3 regions of the Streptomyces sp. NPDC058665 genome follow, and region 1 is predicted to be linked to each of the others. Evidence: riboswitches for the same ligand, from Rfam matches in the RefSeq annotation. Region 1 holds a riboswitch; each other region holds the start of a gene.
The links. Region 1 has a riboswitch for S-adenosylmethionine ahead of ACFWV8_RS24150 (amino acid ABC transporter permease). Riboswitches for the same ligand answer to the same signal wherever they lie in the genome.

Region 1 (5,038 bases):
AAGGGGGCCACGTCGCCCGGATAGCGGGCCGCACGCCCGACGCGTTCGGCGAAGTGGGCGTGCGGGCCGGTGAGCGCGGCCCAGGCGGGATTGTCGAGGACGTGGGAAGAGGTGGCTTCGAGGCTGGCGACGGACATCGCGTGACGGCTCCGGTGCTGGGGACATGGGGTGGGGATCCCGCCGCGGGGCGACGACGGGATCCCCGGCCGATGGCGGGTCAGGAGTTGTCCAGCGGCAGTCCGGGCGGGTTGACCTCGGACGTGGCGACGGCCTCGTTGGAGAGGTTGTAGGCCTTGAGCCACTCGGCGTACTGACCGTTCTTGATCAGGTGGTTGATGGCGTCGGCGACCGGCTCGGCGAGGCCGCTGCCCTTCTTCGCCGTGGCCGCGATCAGGCCCTGGAGGCTCGCACCGGCGCCTGAGTAAGTCCCCGCGGTACGCGTGGCGTTGGGCGTATCGGCAACCTGGCGGTTGTGATACGCGATGCCGGGGTTGGGGCCGAAGTAGGCGTCGATCTTGCCGCTGGACAGGGCGAGATAGACGCTGTTGCTGTCCTGGAAGTACTTGACGGTGAGCTTCTTGCCCTCTTTGGCCAGCTTCGCCTTCCACTCCAGGAGGATCTTCTCCTGATTCGTGCCGGAGCCCACGGAGACCGTCTTGCCGGCGAGGTTCCCGTAGTCGCCGTCGAAGTTCCAGGTGCTCTTCTTCGGTACGGTGAAGGCGAGGTTGTCCTGCCGGTAGGACGCGAACTCGTACTTCGTTTTCCGCTCCTCGGTGTCCGTGACGTTGGTGAACGCCACGTCGACCTTGCCGCTGTCGATGCCGACGAAGAGGTTCTCCCACGTGGAGTTCTTCACCTCGGGCGTGAGACCGAGGACCGCGGCGACCAGTCGGCCCAGGTCGGGTTCCGCACCGGTGAGGGTCTTCTGGTCGCTGCCCACGTAAGCCAGGGGCGGGAAGCCGGCCGGCAGGGCGCCGACGCCGATCGCCAGCTTGCCGCTCTTCCTGACAGCGGCGGGCAGTTCGGCGCTGATGGACGTGACCTCGGAGACCTTGATGGTGGTCTGCCGGGCGGCGCCGTTGGAGACCTGGCCGATGACGACCTCGCCGGTCCTGGCGGCGGTGTCGGTGGAGGTGGCCGCGTCGCTGTCGCCCCCGCAGGCGGCGAGCCCGGTGGCCAGGGAGGCGACGGCGGTCGCCGCGGTGATGCCGCGTATCAGGCCGCGTCGGGTGAAGTGGGTAGGCATGGCCATTCCTTGTCGCTGGAGGTGATGAGGGTGGCGTGGGGGAGGTCGGGGGCGCGGCGGGTCAGAGGACCTTGCTGAGGAAGTCCCTGGTCCGCTCGTGCCGGGGCTTGTCGAGGACCTCGGAGGGCGGACCCTGCTCGATGATCTTGCCGCCGTCGATGAAGACGACCCGGTCGGCGATCTCGCGGGCGAAGCCGATCTCGTGGGTGACGATGACGAGAGTGGTGCCACCGGTCGCCAAATCCCTGATGACGGCGAGGACTTCGCCGACCAGTTCGGGGTCGAGGGCGGATGTGGGCTCGTCGAACAGGATGACGCCGGGGCGCAGGGCGAGGGCTCGGGCGATGGCGACGCGCTGCTGCTGACCGCCGGAGAGCTGGCGCGGGTAGGCGCCGGTCCTGTCGGCGAGGCCGACCCGGCCGAGGAGTTGGCGGGCGAGTTGCCGCGCCTCGGGCTTGCCCAGCCGGCCGGTGGCGACGGGGGCCGCGGCCACATTGTCGAGGACGGTCAGGTGCGGGAACAGGTTGAAGTTCTGGAAGACGAAGCCGATCCGCCCGCGCTGGGTGAGGATGGCCCGCTCGCTCAGTTCCTTCAGCCACTTGCCCTGCCGCTTCACGCCGATCGGCTCGCCGTTGACGCTGACGTAGCCGATCTCGGGCTTCTCCAGGTGGTTGATGACCCGCAGCAGGGTGGACTTGCCGGATCCGGAGGGGCCGAGGATGACGGTGACCTCGCCGGGACGGACGGTCAGGTCGATGCCGTCCAGCACCCGGTGGGTGCCGTACCACTTGTGCACACCGTGCACCTCGACGGCGGCGGCGTCGGCATCCGCCAGGGCGTCGAGCGTCTTGGCGGTCATACGGCGGCCTCCCGGCGGATGCGGACGCGCAGGTCGGTGAGACCGGTGCGGAGCTTCCGCAGCGGCGTAGGCGGCAGGCCGCGGGTGGCACCTCGGGCGTAGTGCCGCTCGACGTAGAACTGGATGACGGAGACGACGCTGGTCAGGATCAGGTACCAGACGGTGACGACCAGCAGCAGCGGCACGATGTCGCCGGGGTAGGTGGAGCCCATGGTCTGCGCGGAACCGAACAGGTCCAGCAGGGAGACGTAGAAGACCAGCGAGGTGGCCTTGATCAGGCCGATGAGCTGGTTGACGTAGTTCGGGACGATCGAGCGCAGCGCCTGCGGAAAGACGATCTTCCGGAACTGGTAGGACTTCGGCAGGCCGAGCGCCGCGGACGCCTCGTGCTGGCCCTGGTCGACGGAGAGGATGCCGCCGCGGACGACCTCGGCCGCGTAGGCGGCCTCGTTGAGGCTGAGGCCGATGACGGCGACGACCATGTCGGTGGCGAGTCTCGACTCGTCGAAGGAGAAGAAGGCCGGGCCGAAGGGAATGCCGACGCTCAACGTCTCGTACAGGGCACTGAAGTTGTAGAGGAGGATCAGCACAACGATGAGCGGGATGGAGCGCAGGGCCCAGACATAGGTCCAGCTGACCGCGCGCAGCACCGGGCTCTTCGAGAGCCGGGCCAGGGCGAGCACGATGCCGCCGAGCAGGCCCAGCACCGCGCTGTAGGCGGTGACTTCGAGGGTGATCAGCAGGCCGTCGAGGATGGTGGGGCGCAAGAACCAGTAGCTCCAGCGGTCCCACTGGTAGAAGGGGTTGGAGACCAGCCCGTGCACGAACTGGGCGACCAGGACCAGCACGACCGCGGTGCCGATCCAGCGTCCCGGCCGCCGCAACGGCAGAACTCGCTGGGCGGTGAAGGCTTTCGACGGTTCGTCGTCGGTCGGCGCCTCGGGGAGGGTGACGGTGGCGCCAGGGGGTTCACTCATGGTGGGCTCCGGCTGGTTCGGACATCACGGACAGCGCGCCGGCGTGCGGCGGCGGATGCCACGGCGAGGTACCAGGGGCAGGGAGGACGACGGCACACCGCGAGCGCGGTGTTCGTCAGGGGATCGAGGCTGCGGGGAGAGGTCAGCCCCGACAGCGGGCACGGCCCGGTGCGGTACACAGCGCGCTGTTCACGCGAAGCAGATCGACGGCGCGATCGGCGACGAGGATGTTCGGGTACGGCTGTACGCAGCCCTGCGGGCGGCGTGTCGCCGTCCTGGGAGCTGCGTACATGGCGTCACCGTCACTGTCTCGGCCCTGTGTGGGCCTGGCGCTTACCGAAGTGTCATCCGGTCCGGTCGTCACCTGGGGCACCCCCTGCGGTGCGGGGTTGCCGGTCAGCAAGCCAGGGCTTGTCGCTGACGCTCATGACCATTCTGGGCCGTAGTTAAGACATCCGCCCGAACGAATGTCAACGCCGGTCCACCAGGTGGAACGGCTAAGGGGACGAGTGCGCGGCCCAGTCGAGGATCTGGACCGCCGCTCCGGCGGCCTCCAGGCCCTGGCAGCGCGCGTGGTGACGGCGTTCGATGCCGTCGAGGTCGAGGTGGCCGCCGAAGGCCGGGTGGGCGGCGAGCCGGCGGGCGTAGGCCCACAGGGTCTGATGGCCGGCGATGCGCCGGACGGCGGAGGCGTCCAGGTGGTCGCGGTGCACGGTGTCGAGTTGGACCAGCGCGACCCACAACTCGACATCGGCTGCGGTGATTTCGTCGCGGATCAGGTAGGTGCGCCCGACGAGCCGGTGCTCCAGCGCGTCCAGGGTCTCCAGCAGCGTCCCGAGTGCTGTGTCGCGCTCCGCCTGCTCCCCACCGGCCGAACCGGCGTGCTGGGCGGCCTCCTCGATGCCCCGCGCGCACATCCGCTCCACGGCCTCGATCTCCGGCTCCGCGCCGCAAGGGTAGAGCGAGGGACCGCCGCCGCCGAAGCGGCGGGCGAGGTCGCGCATGATGTCCGGGGCGTGGGTGCTGACGATCCGTCCGGACCAGTCGTCGCTGAGCACCGGAGCGACGGCGGGGCCGGGGTACCTGTGGGCGCTGGCCTCGTAGAGCGGGCGCAGGGCCGAGTGGCCGCCATCGGGACAGTCGGGCACGGCGGGCAGTCCGGTCATCGGACAGACGGTGTCCAGGCCGAGCAGGCCGTGGGTGACGGCGATGCGCAGGCCGTCGGGACAGGTGGTCGACAGATGCAGGCGGTAGCGGCCGGGAACGGCGTAGTGGCCGCTGCGCGCGTCCGGGCCGATCCGGCCCCGGAAGGCGGGCTCGGGCCGGAGGGACGGGCGGGCAGCCAGCGGTGTGACGGTCATGACTCTCCCCGGGAGCGGGCGCAGACGTACGCGCGGCGGAAGCGATGTCGGGCTGGGGTGTGTTGCCGGATTCCCGTCGTCCGTGCGGAGGGCGGGCGCGGCGTTCCAGGGGACGCCGTGGACGCGGGGCAGGCGGAGTTCAGCCCTTGGGGCTGACCGCGCTGCAGACACGAAGCAGATCGATATGACGCCGGGAGGTCAGAAGAGGCGAACGGCTCACTCGGACGGTGACCGGATCAAAGCGCCTCATATTTCCCTACCTATTTACTAGGATTCTCCAGTGAGTGTCGGCCCCACCGACACCGGCGTCAAGAGGGCCGTCCCGCACCGCCGAACGCCCCGGCGGACGGCGGCCGGACAGCCGGCCGACCGCGCCCCTCCGCCGGGGTGGACCTTGACACTCACGGGGGCGGGCGACGTACGTTGAAAGGGAAAGTTCCTTCACGGGTGGAGGCTTTGATGCACGTTCCGGACGCGGCATCGCGTGGTACGTGCACCAGGCCGTGCCTTCGAAGTCCCGCCTGGCCTGCGGCGTCTGGCGCGCGGCTCATCACCCGGCGGCATGTCGACTACTGCCGTACCTCCTCCGCCGTCT
Region 2 (5,038 bases), on a different contig from region 1:
CGGCGAGCGAGCGCGCGAAGTCGTCCTTGACGTGCAGTACCACCGGTGTCCAACCGGGCGTCCCGAACTCGGAGTTGATCTCGTCGGCCACTTCCTGGACCCGCGCCGTGTAGTCGCGGTAGACCGCGAGGTCCTGCCGGGACGGATAGGCGAACGCCACGTGCGTGACCCGCTCGCGCCACTCCGGCCGTTCGGTCAGCAGCTGCCGGTACGCGTGCAGGCCCCGCACGATGTTCTTCGACAACTCCGTGCGGTCCACGCGCACGATCGTCCTGCGGGGCGCGTCGGCGGTCCCGCCGATCTGCTCGCGAAGCTCGGCGAGGCGCTCGTCCACGTCGGGCCGGTTCGCGCGCTCGCGCAGGAAGTCCGCGTCCGCGCCCAGACCGTGCACGCCGATCCGTGTCTTGCCCGTACCGCCCAGCAGTTCCGTACAGCACGCGGTGAACGCGTCGGCCCAGCGGTGGGTCAGGAACGCGGCGCGGTCCGCGCCGAGGATGCCGCGCAGCAGCTGGCGCGCGACGTCGTCGGGCAGCAGCCGGAAGTAGTCCACCGGCGCCCACGGCGTGTGCGAGAAGTGCCCGATCCGCAGGTCGGGGCGGAGCGCCCGCAGCATGCCGGGCACCAGGGCCAGGTGGTAGTCCTGGATCAGGACGGCCGCACCGTCGCCCGCCTCGTCGGCCAGGGCCTCCGCGAACGCGCGGTTGTACGCCTCGTACGACGCCCACTGCGCCCGGAACCCGCTGCCGAAGGCCGGCTCCAGCGGTGTCTGGTAGAGCAGGTGGTGGACGAACCAGAGCGTGGAGTTCGCGACGCCGTTGTACGCGTCCGCGTACACATCCGGCGGGATCCCGAGCATCCTGACGCGCTGTCCGCCCGTGTCGGCGGTGTCCAGCCGGCCGCCGGTGCGCCGGACCGCCTCGCGGTCGCCGTCGCCGAGGGCCGCGCAGACCCACACGGCGTTCGTGTCGGGGCCGATGGCCGAGAGCCCGGAGACAAGGCCTCCGCCGCCGCGCCCGGCGGTCAGGGCGCCGTCCTCACCGAGCTTGTACGAGACGGGACCGCGATTGGAAGCGACAAGGACCTGGGCGGGCGGCTCGGGGACCATCTCGGAGACCATGTGGCGAAACCTAGCCCTTCGCGGAAACGCTCAAACGTACGGTTTCAGGTCGGCGTGGATCAGCCACGGCCCCTGCCCCTCCCATGGACTGCCGCCACCGCCACCACCCCCGCGCCGACGAGGGCGAGGGCCATGCCACCCAACAACCAGAGTTGTTCAGAGGTCAGGGCCGAAACGGCCATCGCGCTCATGGCGGTCGTCGCGGGCAACGCGCTCATCACAGTCATCGACATACCGGGCAATATAGGCAAATCGATACTTAGATCATACGAACCCGACGGCTAGGCCGCGCGGCGCGCCGCGTACTCCGCGATCTCCCGCATCGGTGGCCGCTCCTCGGTGTCCACCGCGTACGTACGCGCCTCGAAGCCCCCCTTGCCCCGCTCGAACTGCGTCAGCTCCGGCCGCACCAGATGCCCCCGCGACAGCCGCAGCTGCGCCGTCCGGTAGATCGCCGCCGCCATCCGCCCCAGCGCCTGCCCGTCCTGGTGCCGGTGCCTGCGCGCCCCGACGTCGACCTGGCCGAGCGCGTCGAGCCCCACCGTGTGCAGCGCGTCCACCAGCAGCCCCAGCTCCACCCCGTACCCCACGGGGAACGGCAGCCGCTCCAGCAGCGAGCGCCGTACCGCGTACTCACCGCCCAGCGGCTGCACGAAGCCCGCCAGCAGCGGCCAGTGCAGATTCAGCAGCGGACGCGCCACCAGCTCCGTCACCCGGCCGCCCTGCCCCGGCTCGTCGCCGAGCGGGCGGTCGTACATCGCCTTCACGAACTGCACGTCCGGATCGGTGAGCAGCGGCCCCACCGTCCCCGACACGAACCGCGCCGAGAAATCCCTCAGATCCGCGTCCACGAAACAGACGATGTCGCCGCTCGTCACCAGCAGCGAGCGCCACAGCACCTCGCCCTTGCCGGGCACCGCCGGCAGCCTCGGCAGTATGTCGTCCCGGTGCACCACCCGTGCCCCGGCCGCCGCCGCGAACTCTCCCGTACGGTCGGTCGAGCCCGAGTCGATCACGACCAGTTCGTCGACGAGCGGCGCCGGACCGGCCATCAGTTCACGCCGGATCACCGACACGATCGAGCCGACCGTCGCCTCCTCGTTCAGAGCCGGGAGCACCACGCTGACCCGCGCTCCCTGCTTGGCGCCGGCCAGCCGGTCGACCGGCCGCTCCGCCGCAGGCCAGGACCGCCGGGCCAGCCAGCGCTCCACTTCTCGCAGCACGTGATCTCCATCTCGCGGATCGGACGAAGGTCTCAACCGTCCAGGGGTTCGGTTACAGTCTTGAACAACGCGAATGACCGTCGCATGTCGGGGGTCAGGACGCCGACAATCGAATACCGCTCATCCAGAGGGGCAGAGGGAACGGCCCGTTGAAGCCCCGGCAACCCTCCCGCCGACCGCGAGGTCACGGTGGGGAAGGTGCCAATTCCGTCTCGCGGCGAGATGCGTCGCGAGGAAGATGAGGAAAGGGCCTCGCCTTCATGGCTGTGCAGACCGTCCAGCAGAACACTTCCGGCGCTGTCGACCTCGGACCCGCCGCCGCCCTCTCGTGCCGCGAATGCGGGGAGCGCTTCGAGCTCGGCCCGATCTTCGCCTGTCAGAGCTGTTTCGGCCCCCTCGAAGTAGCCTACGACCTCCCGGTGGGCGACCCCGAAGGCCTGAAGAAGCGAATCGCCGCGGGCCCCGACAACATCTGGCGCTACGCGCCGCTGCTGCCCGTCCCCGCCGACGTCGCGTCGAAGCCGAACATCAACCCCGGCTTCACCAAGCTCGTCAAGGCCGACAACCTCGCCCGTGAGCTGGGTGTCACCGGCGGCCTGTACGTGAAGGACGACTCCGGCAACCCGACGCACTCCTTCAAGGACCGCGTCGTCGCCATCGCCGTCGAGGCCGCCCGCGCCTTCGGCTTCACCACGCTCTCCTGCTCCTCCACCGGCAACCTCGCGGGCGCCGTCGGCGCCGCCGCGGCCCGTGCCGGCCTCCGCTCCTGCGTCTTCATCCCGCACGACCTGGAGCAGGGCAAGGTCGTCATGGCCGCGATCTACGGCGGCGAACTCGTCGGTATCGAGGGCAACTACGACGACGTCAATCGCTTCTGCTCCGAGCTCATCGGGGACCCGCTGGGCGAGGGCTGGGGCTTCGTCAACGTCAACCTCCGCCCGTACTACGGCGAGGGCTCCAAGACCCTCGCGTACGAGATCTGCGAGCAGCTCGGCTGGGAGCTGCCCGACCAGCTCGTCATCCCCGTCGCGTCCGGCTCGCAGCTGACGAAGATCGACAAGGGGCTCAAGGAGCTGATCGCGCTCGGCCTGGTCGAGGAGAAGCCGTACAAGATCTTCGGCGCGCAGGCCGAGGGCTGTTCTCCGGTCTCGGTCGCCTTCAAGGCGGGCCACGATGTCGTACGGCCGCAGAAGCCGAACACCATCGCCAAGTCACTGGCGATCGGCAACCCGGCCGACGGCCCGTACGTCCTGGACATCGCCCGCCGCACGGGCGGCGCCGTCGAGGACGTGAACGACGAGCAGGTCGTGGACGCGATCAAGCTGCTCGCGCGCACCGAGGGGATCTTCGCCGAGACGGCGGGCGGGGTGACCGTGGGTGTGACGCGCAAGCTCATCGAGGCGGGGCTGCTCGACCCGGCGCTCACCACGGTCGTACTGAACACGGGTGACGGGCTCAAGACGCTGGACGCCGTCGCGCCGACGACGGGGCCGACCGCGACGATTCCGCCGAGCCTCGACGCGTTCCGCGCCGCCGGCCTGGCGCGTTGAGCCGTTGAGCCCCTCAAGAAGCCGCTACTCCCCGGAAGGCAGAAACCGATGAGCGTGAACGTCCGTATCCCCACCATCCTCCGTACGTACACCGGCGGAAAGGCCGAGGTTCCGGCCGAGGGCACGACCCTCTCCCAGGTCATCGAGTCCCTGGAGTCGAACCACCCGGGCATCGCCGCCCGTGTCCTGGACGACCAGGGCAAGCTCCGGCGCTTCGTCAACGTGTACGTGAACGACGACGACGTCCGCTTCGAGCAGGGCCTGGAGACCGCCACCCCGGACGGCGCGGGGATCTCGATCATCCCGGCGGTCGCCGGCGGCTGAGCGAGGGGCCGGACAGCGGCACCCGGCCGAACGGCAGCGCCCGGCCGAACGGCACGCACAGTGAACGGCGTTGCCCCCTCCGCGAGAGAAGTGGAGGGGGCAATTCCATGAGGTTGAACGCGATAGAGTCGGGGTAGCCCCGCCGCCGCCGGTGTCGCGACCGTGCCCCGAGCATATGAGTTCGCGACAAGATGCGGTCAAAGTGTGGACGCTGTTTGCGCGGTTCCTTGCGCTTTGCCCGGCCCGACTTGCCCCTGGTAGCCCGGCATTTCACCTCTTTGCGTGTTGTGGCATGCCCATAATTCTCGTCCGATTGACCTGTTGCAGAGGGCAGTTGGGCAGATACATTCAGCCGCGGTCGACGCGTTCCGGCGCGAAGTGCGGTCCCGCGCAGGGGCCAGTAATAGGGGAGTTGGGCATGGCTCAGGGCACCGTCAAGTGGTTCAACGCGGAGAAGGGCTACGGCTTCATCGCGGTCGACGGTGGTGCGGATGTTTTCGTCCACTACAGCGCGATCCAGATGGACGGTTACCGCACCCTTGAAGAAGGTCAGCGAGTTGAGTTCGAGATCTCGCAGGGCCAGAAGGGTCCGCAGGCGGACATGGTCAAGCTCGCCGTCTGATTCCGGCGCGATCGGCCAACGACGCACTCACACACGAGGGGCTCGCATCCCAAGAGGGGATGCGGGCCCCTCGTGCGCGCGCGGTCCGCGCGCGGGGCTGTGCGCGCGGGGTCAGGGGGGTGCGCCGCTCGGGAGTCGCTTGCACTCAAGGGGGTCGAGTGCTAATCATTGGCGTTAGCACTCTGCAGGTGAGAGTGACAAC
Region 3 (5,038 bases), on a different contig from region 1:
GGGCGCAGGAATGGGAGTTCGCGGGGCGGGGCGGGGCCTTCGTACGCCGCGGGCGCGCACCTTCCGCGTACGGCCACGGGAGCGGGTTCGTCCGCCCGTCGGGCGGCGGGTCCTGGATCCGGGCCGACGCCGATAGGCTGACGCCCGGCAGCACGGGCCACCCGGCCGTGCCCCGTCCACAGACCCCAGGAGCGAGCATGAGCAGCGCTGTCACACCGGCCGGAGGCGACACCATGGCGGCGCGTTCCTGGCCGGGTGTACTGAACCCGCTGCTGCGCGGTGAGGACCTCGACGCCGAGGACACCGCCTGGGCCATGCACCGCATCATGAGCGGCGAGGCCACCGACGCGCAGATCGCGGGCTTCGCGGTCGCGCTGCGCGCCAAGGGCGAGACTGTCGACGAGGTCACGGCACTCGTGGGCGCCATGTACGAGCACGCCAACACCATCGAGGTCCCCGGCGACACCGTCGACGTCGTCGGCACCGGAGGTGACCTCGCCAAGACCGTCAACATCTCCACGATGGCGGCGATCGTGGTGGCCGGATCGGGCGGCAAGGTTGTCAAGCACGGCAGCCGGGCGGCCTCGTCCGCGAGCGGCGCCTCCGACGTGCTGGAGAAGCTCGGCGTCAATCTGGAACTGACGCCGCAGCGGGTCGTGGAGGTCGCCGAGGAAGCCGGCATCACCTTCTGCTTCGCGGCCAAGTTCCACCCGGCGCTGCGGCACGCGGCTAAGGCCCGCAAGGAACTCGGCGCGCAGACCACGTTCAACATCCTGGGCCCGCTCACCAACCCGGCGCGGGTCCGCTCCCAGGCGGTCGGGGTCGCGGACATCCGGATGGCGCCCATCGTGGCCGGGGTGCTCGCAGCGCGGGGCAACTCCTCGCTCGTCTTCCGCGGCGACGACGGTCTGGACGAGCTGACCACGACCGCCACCTCACACGTATGGGTGGTTCGGGACGGCCAGGTCACCGAGCAGTCCTTCGACCCCAGGGACATCGGTCTGGAGCTGGTCCCGGTCGAGGCCCTGCGCGGTGCGGACGCCTCGTACAACGCCGACGTCGCGCGCCGGCTGCTGGAGGGCGAGACCGGCCCCGTACGGGACGCGGTCCTGCTGAACGCGGCGGCGGCGCTGGTGGCGCTCGAACCGGCGGACACCCCACTGAACGACCAGCTCGCGGAGAAGATGGTGCGGGCGGCACGCGCGGTGGACTCGGGCGCGGCGAAGCAGGCGCTGGACCGCTGGGTGGCCGCGAGCAACGCGTAACGGCCTGCCGCCGGCCCGGATCGGCGGGGTGCTGCGGTCGGGACGGCGTCCCGGGCCGTCGGCCCGTGGACCTCGCCTGCCGTCGATCGCCGGACGGCCGCATCGCGGCCCGTCCGCGATCGAGGACGAACCGGCCCCCGGGGCCGGCCCGGTCGAACCGATCCTGACGAGGCACGGGTGTCCCGTATGACGGACGCCCTCTGGGCCGTCTCGCTGTGGTGGGGTAATCTCACCCCAGGTCATGAGTGACAGCGACTACGGCCCCGGCCCGCTGTCCGGCAACCCTCCGTCCGTGGCGGGGTGCCCCGGGTGAAGACCAGGCCGTAGCCAGCGAGGTCTACGGCAAGCGCGGACCCCTGGACATCGTTCGGATGTCGTCATCCCTGGGGTCCTGGTCCTCAAGGGAGCAGTCTCGTGAGCAAGCGAATGCGATAGGGCTTCAGGCCCGTTCCCCGCGCGCGTCGCGGCGGAACGGGAGCCGGCCCTCTTCAGTGAGCCCCACACCCCGCGCGACCTTCCGCGCCGTCACGGCACCGCGTGTGCCGTCGCGACGGCGTGCCCGTCCGCCGGGTCCTGATGCCGTTTCCGCCTTGTCCCGCCGGGAGATACCGACATGTCCGCACAGACCGACACGCCTCACCGCACCAGCACCGACCAGCCGCTCCCCGTCCTCGGACGTGACGTCACCGTCCCCCTCGTCACCGGCGGTGAGGTCACCTACGCCGCGCTCGACTACGCCGCCAGCGCCCCCGCGCTCCAGCGGGTCTGGGACGACGTCGCCGCCTACGCCCCGTACTACGGCAGCGTCCACCGCGGTGCCGGATATCTCTCGCAGCTCTCCACCGACCTCTTCGAGAACAGCCGCCGTACCGTCGCCGGCTTCCTCGGCTGTCGCGAGGACGACCAGGTCGTCTTCACCCGGTCCACCACCGACTCGCTGAATCTGCTGGCCGCCGTGCTGCCCGCCGACTGCGAGGTGTTCGTCTTCGAGACCGAGCACCACGCGTCACTGCTGCCCTGGCGCGACGCACGCGTCAGCTACCTGAACGCGCCGCGCACCCCCGAAGAGGCCGTCGCCACGCTGGAGCGGGCGCTGGCGGGCCGGTGTGACCCGAAGGGCCCCGCGCTGGTGTGTGTCACCGGAGCCTCCAACGTCACCGGCGAGCTGTGGCCCGTACGGGAACTGGCCGCCGCCGCCCACGCCCACGGCGCGCGCGTGGTCCTCGACGCCGCGCAGCTCGCCCCGCACCACCCCGTGGACATCGCGGAGCTGGACGTGGACTGGGTCGCCTTCTCCGGGCACAAGCTGTACGCGCCGTTCGGCTCCGGTGTGCTCGCGGGCCGCGCCGACTGGCTGCGGGAGTCGGAGCCGTATCTCGCCGGTGGCGGCGCCAGCCGCAAGGTCGCGCGCCGTGGCGACGGGGGAGTGGACGTCGAGTGGCACACCACCCCCGCGCGCCACGAGGCCGGATCGCCGAACGTCATCGGTGTGTACGCGATCGCCTCGGCCTGCAAGGCGCTCACCGAAGCCGGCTTCGACCGCCTCGTCGAGCGCGAGCGGGAACTGGTGGCCCGGGTGTGCGCGGAACTCGCCGAGGTCCCCGAGGTGCGGGTGCTCTCGCTCTTCGGCGACGCCGCGCCCCGCGTCGGCGTCATCTCCTTCGTGGTCGACGGCTGGAACAGTTCCCACTTCGCCGCCGCGCTCTCGGCGGAGTACGGCATCGGCGTACGCGACGGGCTCTTCTGCGCCCACCCGCTCGTCCGCACCCTGCTGGGCGGCGACGCGGAGGACCCGGGGGAGTGCGGCGCGCCCGACGCCGGTCCCGGCGAGAAGTCGCTCAACGCGATCCGGGTCAGCTTCGGGGCCGGTACGCCGGACGAGCACGTGGCCCGGTTCACCGGCGCCGTCAGGGAACTCGTCCGGGACGGCGCGCGCTGGAACTACCGCACCGAGGACGGCCGTTGCGTCCCCGACCGCGGCTGACCCACCCCGCTCGGATCAGGCGTCGAGGCCGATCGCGAAGGCCGCTTCCAGGTCGTGCTGGGAGTACGTACGGAACGCCACATGCGTGTCCGTGGCCTCGACGCCCGGGATCTTGCTGATGCTGCCGGGGATGACGTCCGCCAGGTCGTCGTGTTTGGCGACCCGCACCATGGCGATCAGGTCGTAGGTGCCGGTGACGGAGAAGACCTCGCTGACGCTCTCCAGCGCCGCGATCGACTCGGCGATCTCGGGGATCCGGTCGACGCTGGTCTTGATGAGCACGATCGCGGTGATCACGGTTGACGTTCTCCCTCGGGGGCCGCTGAACGGGACTTCACTCTAGCCGTACGCCGGAAGAGCCCCCAGGCGGCGACGAAGCCCAGCGCGAAGCCCACCAGATGCGCCAGATACGCCACGCCGGGGCCCGGCTCGGCGTCGCGGGCCGCCAGCCACTGGAGGACGAACCAGAAGATCAGGACGATCCAGGCGGGGAAGCGCAGCGGCAGGAAGAAAAGGAACGGAAAGAGGCTGGTGACGCGTGCGCGGGGAAAGAGACAGAGAAAGGCACCCAGCACGCCGGAGATCGCGCCCGACGCACCCACCAGGGTCTGGTCGGACTCGGCGTTCACCGCCGCGTAGGCGAGCAGGGCGAGATAGCCGCAGACGAGATAGAAGAGGGTGAACCGCACCCTCCCCATCCGTTCCTCGGCCATCGCCCCGAAGACATGGAGGAAGAGCAGATTGCCGAGCAGATGGAGCCAGCTGCCGTGGATGAACAGCGCGGTGAGAGGGGTGAGCAGAGCGTGGGAGTCACCGGCGGTCAGCTGGTCGGGGATCACCCCCCAGCGTTCGAAGTACGAGCTCTGCGCCGCGAGCAGCGTGTCACCCGTCCCGTACGCGGGGTTGAACCCCGACAGCGGGCCGGTCAGGAAGGCCAGGGAGCACAGACCGATCAGACCGTAGGTCATCACCGGCGCTCCGGTGGTCGCCCGCCAATTGATCATCCAAGGATCATCCCGTACGAGGACAGACAGGCACAGACCGCCTCGCCGCGACCTGGGACTTGCGGGAGGCCGTAGGGTTACGGGCGCGTACATCCATGGAACGGTGCCGTACCGGTGACCGGTGCGGCAGGCTCGAACTCACGACATCAGGGCTCGACGAAATGAGGACGGCACGATGACGACGGTTCCCTTGCCGACCGACGCCACCCGGTGGCGCTGCACGCTGTGCGGCAATCTCACCAGGTTCGACGTGACGCGTTCGTCCAAGGTGGTGGAGTACGTCCATCTGGACCTGGCCGGGACGTCGAAGGTCGAGGAGCGCGACGTGGTCAGTGAGACCATCGAGTCCGTCCGCTGCCGCTGGTGCAACGCGGTGGATCAGATCGAACTGGTTGACAGGCCGGGCGCCGGTTCCTGAGGGAGCCGCCCGAAAGGGTAGTGGGGTGAACGGATCGTGGAGCAGCCAGCACGTGGCGCCGAGCCGGCCGGTGCGGCCGACGGCGACGCCGAGGCGCTCGACAGACCGCTGCCCGAGTCCGTACGGCGCCGGGTCGTGGCGCTGGTCTCGGACGCCTTCGGCGGTCTGACCGTCACCGAACTGCCCACCCAGCTGCGCCAGTACGCGCGCTTCACCCCGACCAGGCGGGCCCGGTTCGCGGGCAACGCGATGGCCGCCGCCCTGGAGAGCGACCCGGTGTTCCGGCAGCGGATCGGTGAGCGGTTCGGCCAGGCGGACCCCGAGCTGGCCGCCGCCGTGGAATCCGGCTCGCCGCCCCCGGCCGCCG

Region 2: linked by a shared signal. The riboswitch ahead of thrC (threonine synthase) and the one ahead of ACFWV8_RS24150 (amino acid ABC transporter permease) in region 1 are both predicted to bind S-adenosylmethionine.
Region 3: linked by a shared signal. The riboswitch ahead of ACFWV8_RS32580 (aminotransferase class V-fold PLP-dependent enzyme) and the one ahead of ACFWV8_RS24150 (amino acid ABC transporter permease) in region 1 are both predicted to bind S-adenosylmethionine.

What each region holds. Positions count from the first base shown of each region.
Region 1 covers NZ_JBHXRX010000038.1:44,887-49,924, reverse strand. Annotated here, with positions in the region: gene ACFWV8_RS24165 (GNAT family N-acetyltransferase) at 1-137, opposite strand, end outside; gene ACFWV8_RS24160 (transporter substrate-binding domain-containing protein) at 218-1,246, opposite strand; gene ACFWV8_RS24155 (amino acid ABC transporter ATP-binding protein) at 1,308-2,105, opposite strand; gene ACFWV8_RS24150 (amino acid ABC transporter permease) at 2,102-3,082, opposite strand; SAM riboswitch class IV at 3,407-3,514, opposite strand; gene ACFWV8_RS24145 (glutathione S-transferase C-terminal domain-containing protein) at 3,580-4,443, opposite strand; gene ACFWV8_RS24140 (putative leader peptide) at 4,583-4,693, opposite strand.
Region 2 covers NZ_JBHXRX010000042.1:22,871-27,908, reverse strand. Annotated here, with positions in the region: gene ACFWV8_RS25250 (trehalose-6-phosphate synthase) at 1-1,117, opposite strand, end outside; gene ACFWV8_RS25245 (hypothetical protein) at 1,177-1,350, opposite strand; gene ACFWV8_RS25240 (glucosyl-3-phosphoglycerate synthase) at 1,399-2,340, opposite strand; SAM riboswitch class I at 2,458-2,585, shown strand; gene thrC (threonine synthase) at 2,601-3,890, shown strand; gene ACFWV8_RS25230 (ubiquitin-like small modifier protein 1) at 3,939-4,214, shown strand; gene ACFWV8_RS25225 (cold-shock protein) at 4,633-4,836, shown strand.
Region 3 covers NZ_JBHXRX010000071.1:33,880-38,917, reverse strand. Annotated here, with positions in the region: gene trpD (anthranilate phosphoribosyltransferase) at 198-1,265, shown strand; SAM riboswitch class IV at 1,503-1,620, shown strand; gene ACFWV8_RS32580 (aminotransferase class V-fold PLP-dependent enzyme) at 1,879-3,249, shown strand; gene ACFWV8_RS32575 (Lrp/AsnC ligand binding domain-containing protein) at 3,265-3,546, opposite strand; gene ACFWV8_RS32570 (rhomboid family intramembrane serine protease) at 3,543-4,253, opposite strand; gene ACFWV8_RS32565 (hypothetical protein) at 4,429-4,671, shown strand; gene ACFWV8_RS32560 (NYN domain-containing protein) at 4,708-5,038, shown strand, end outside.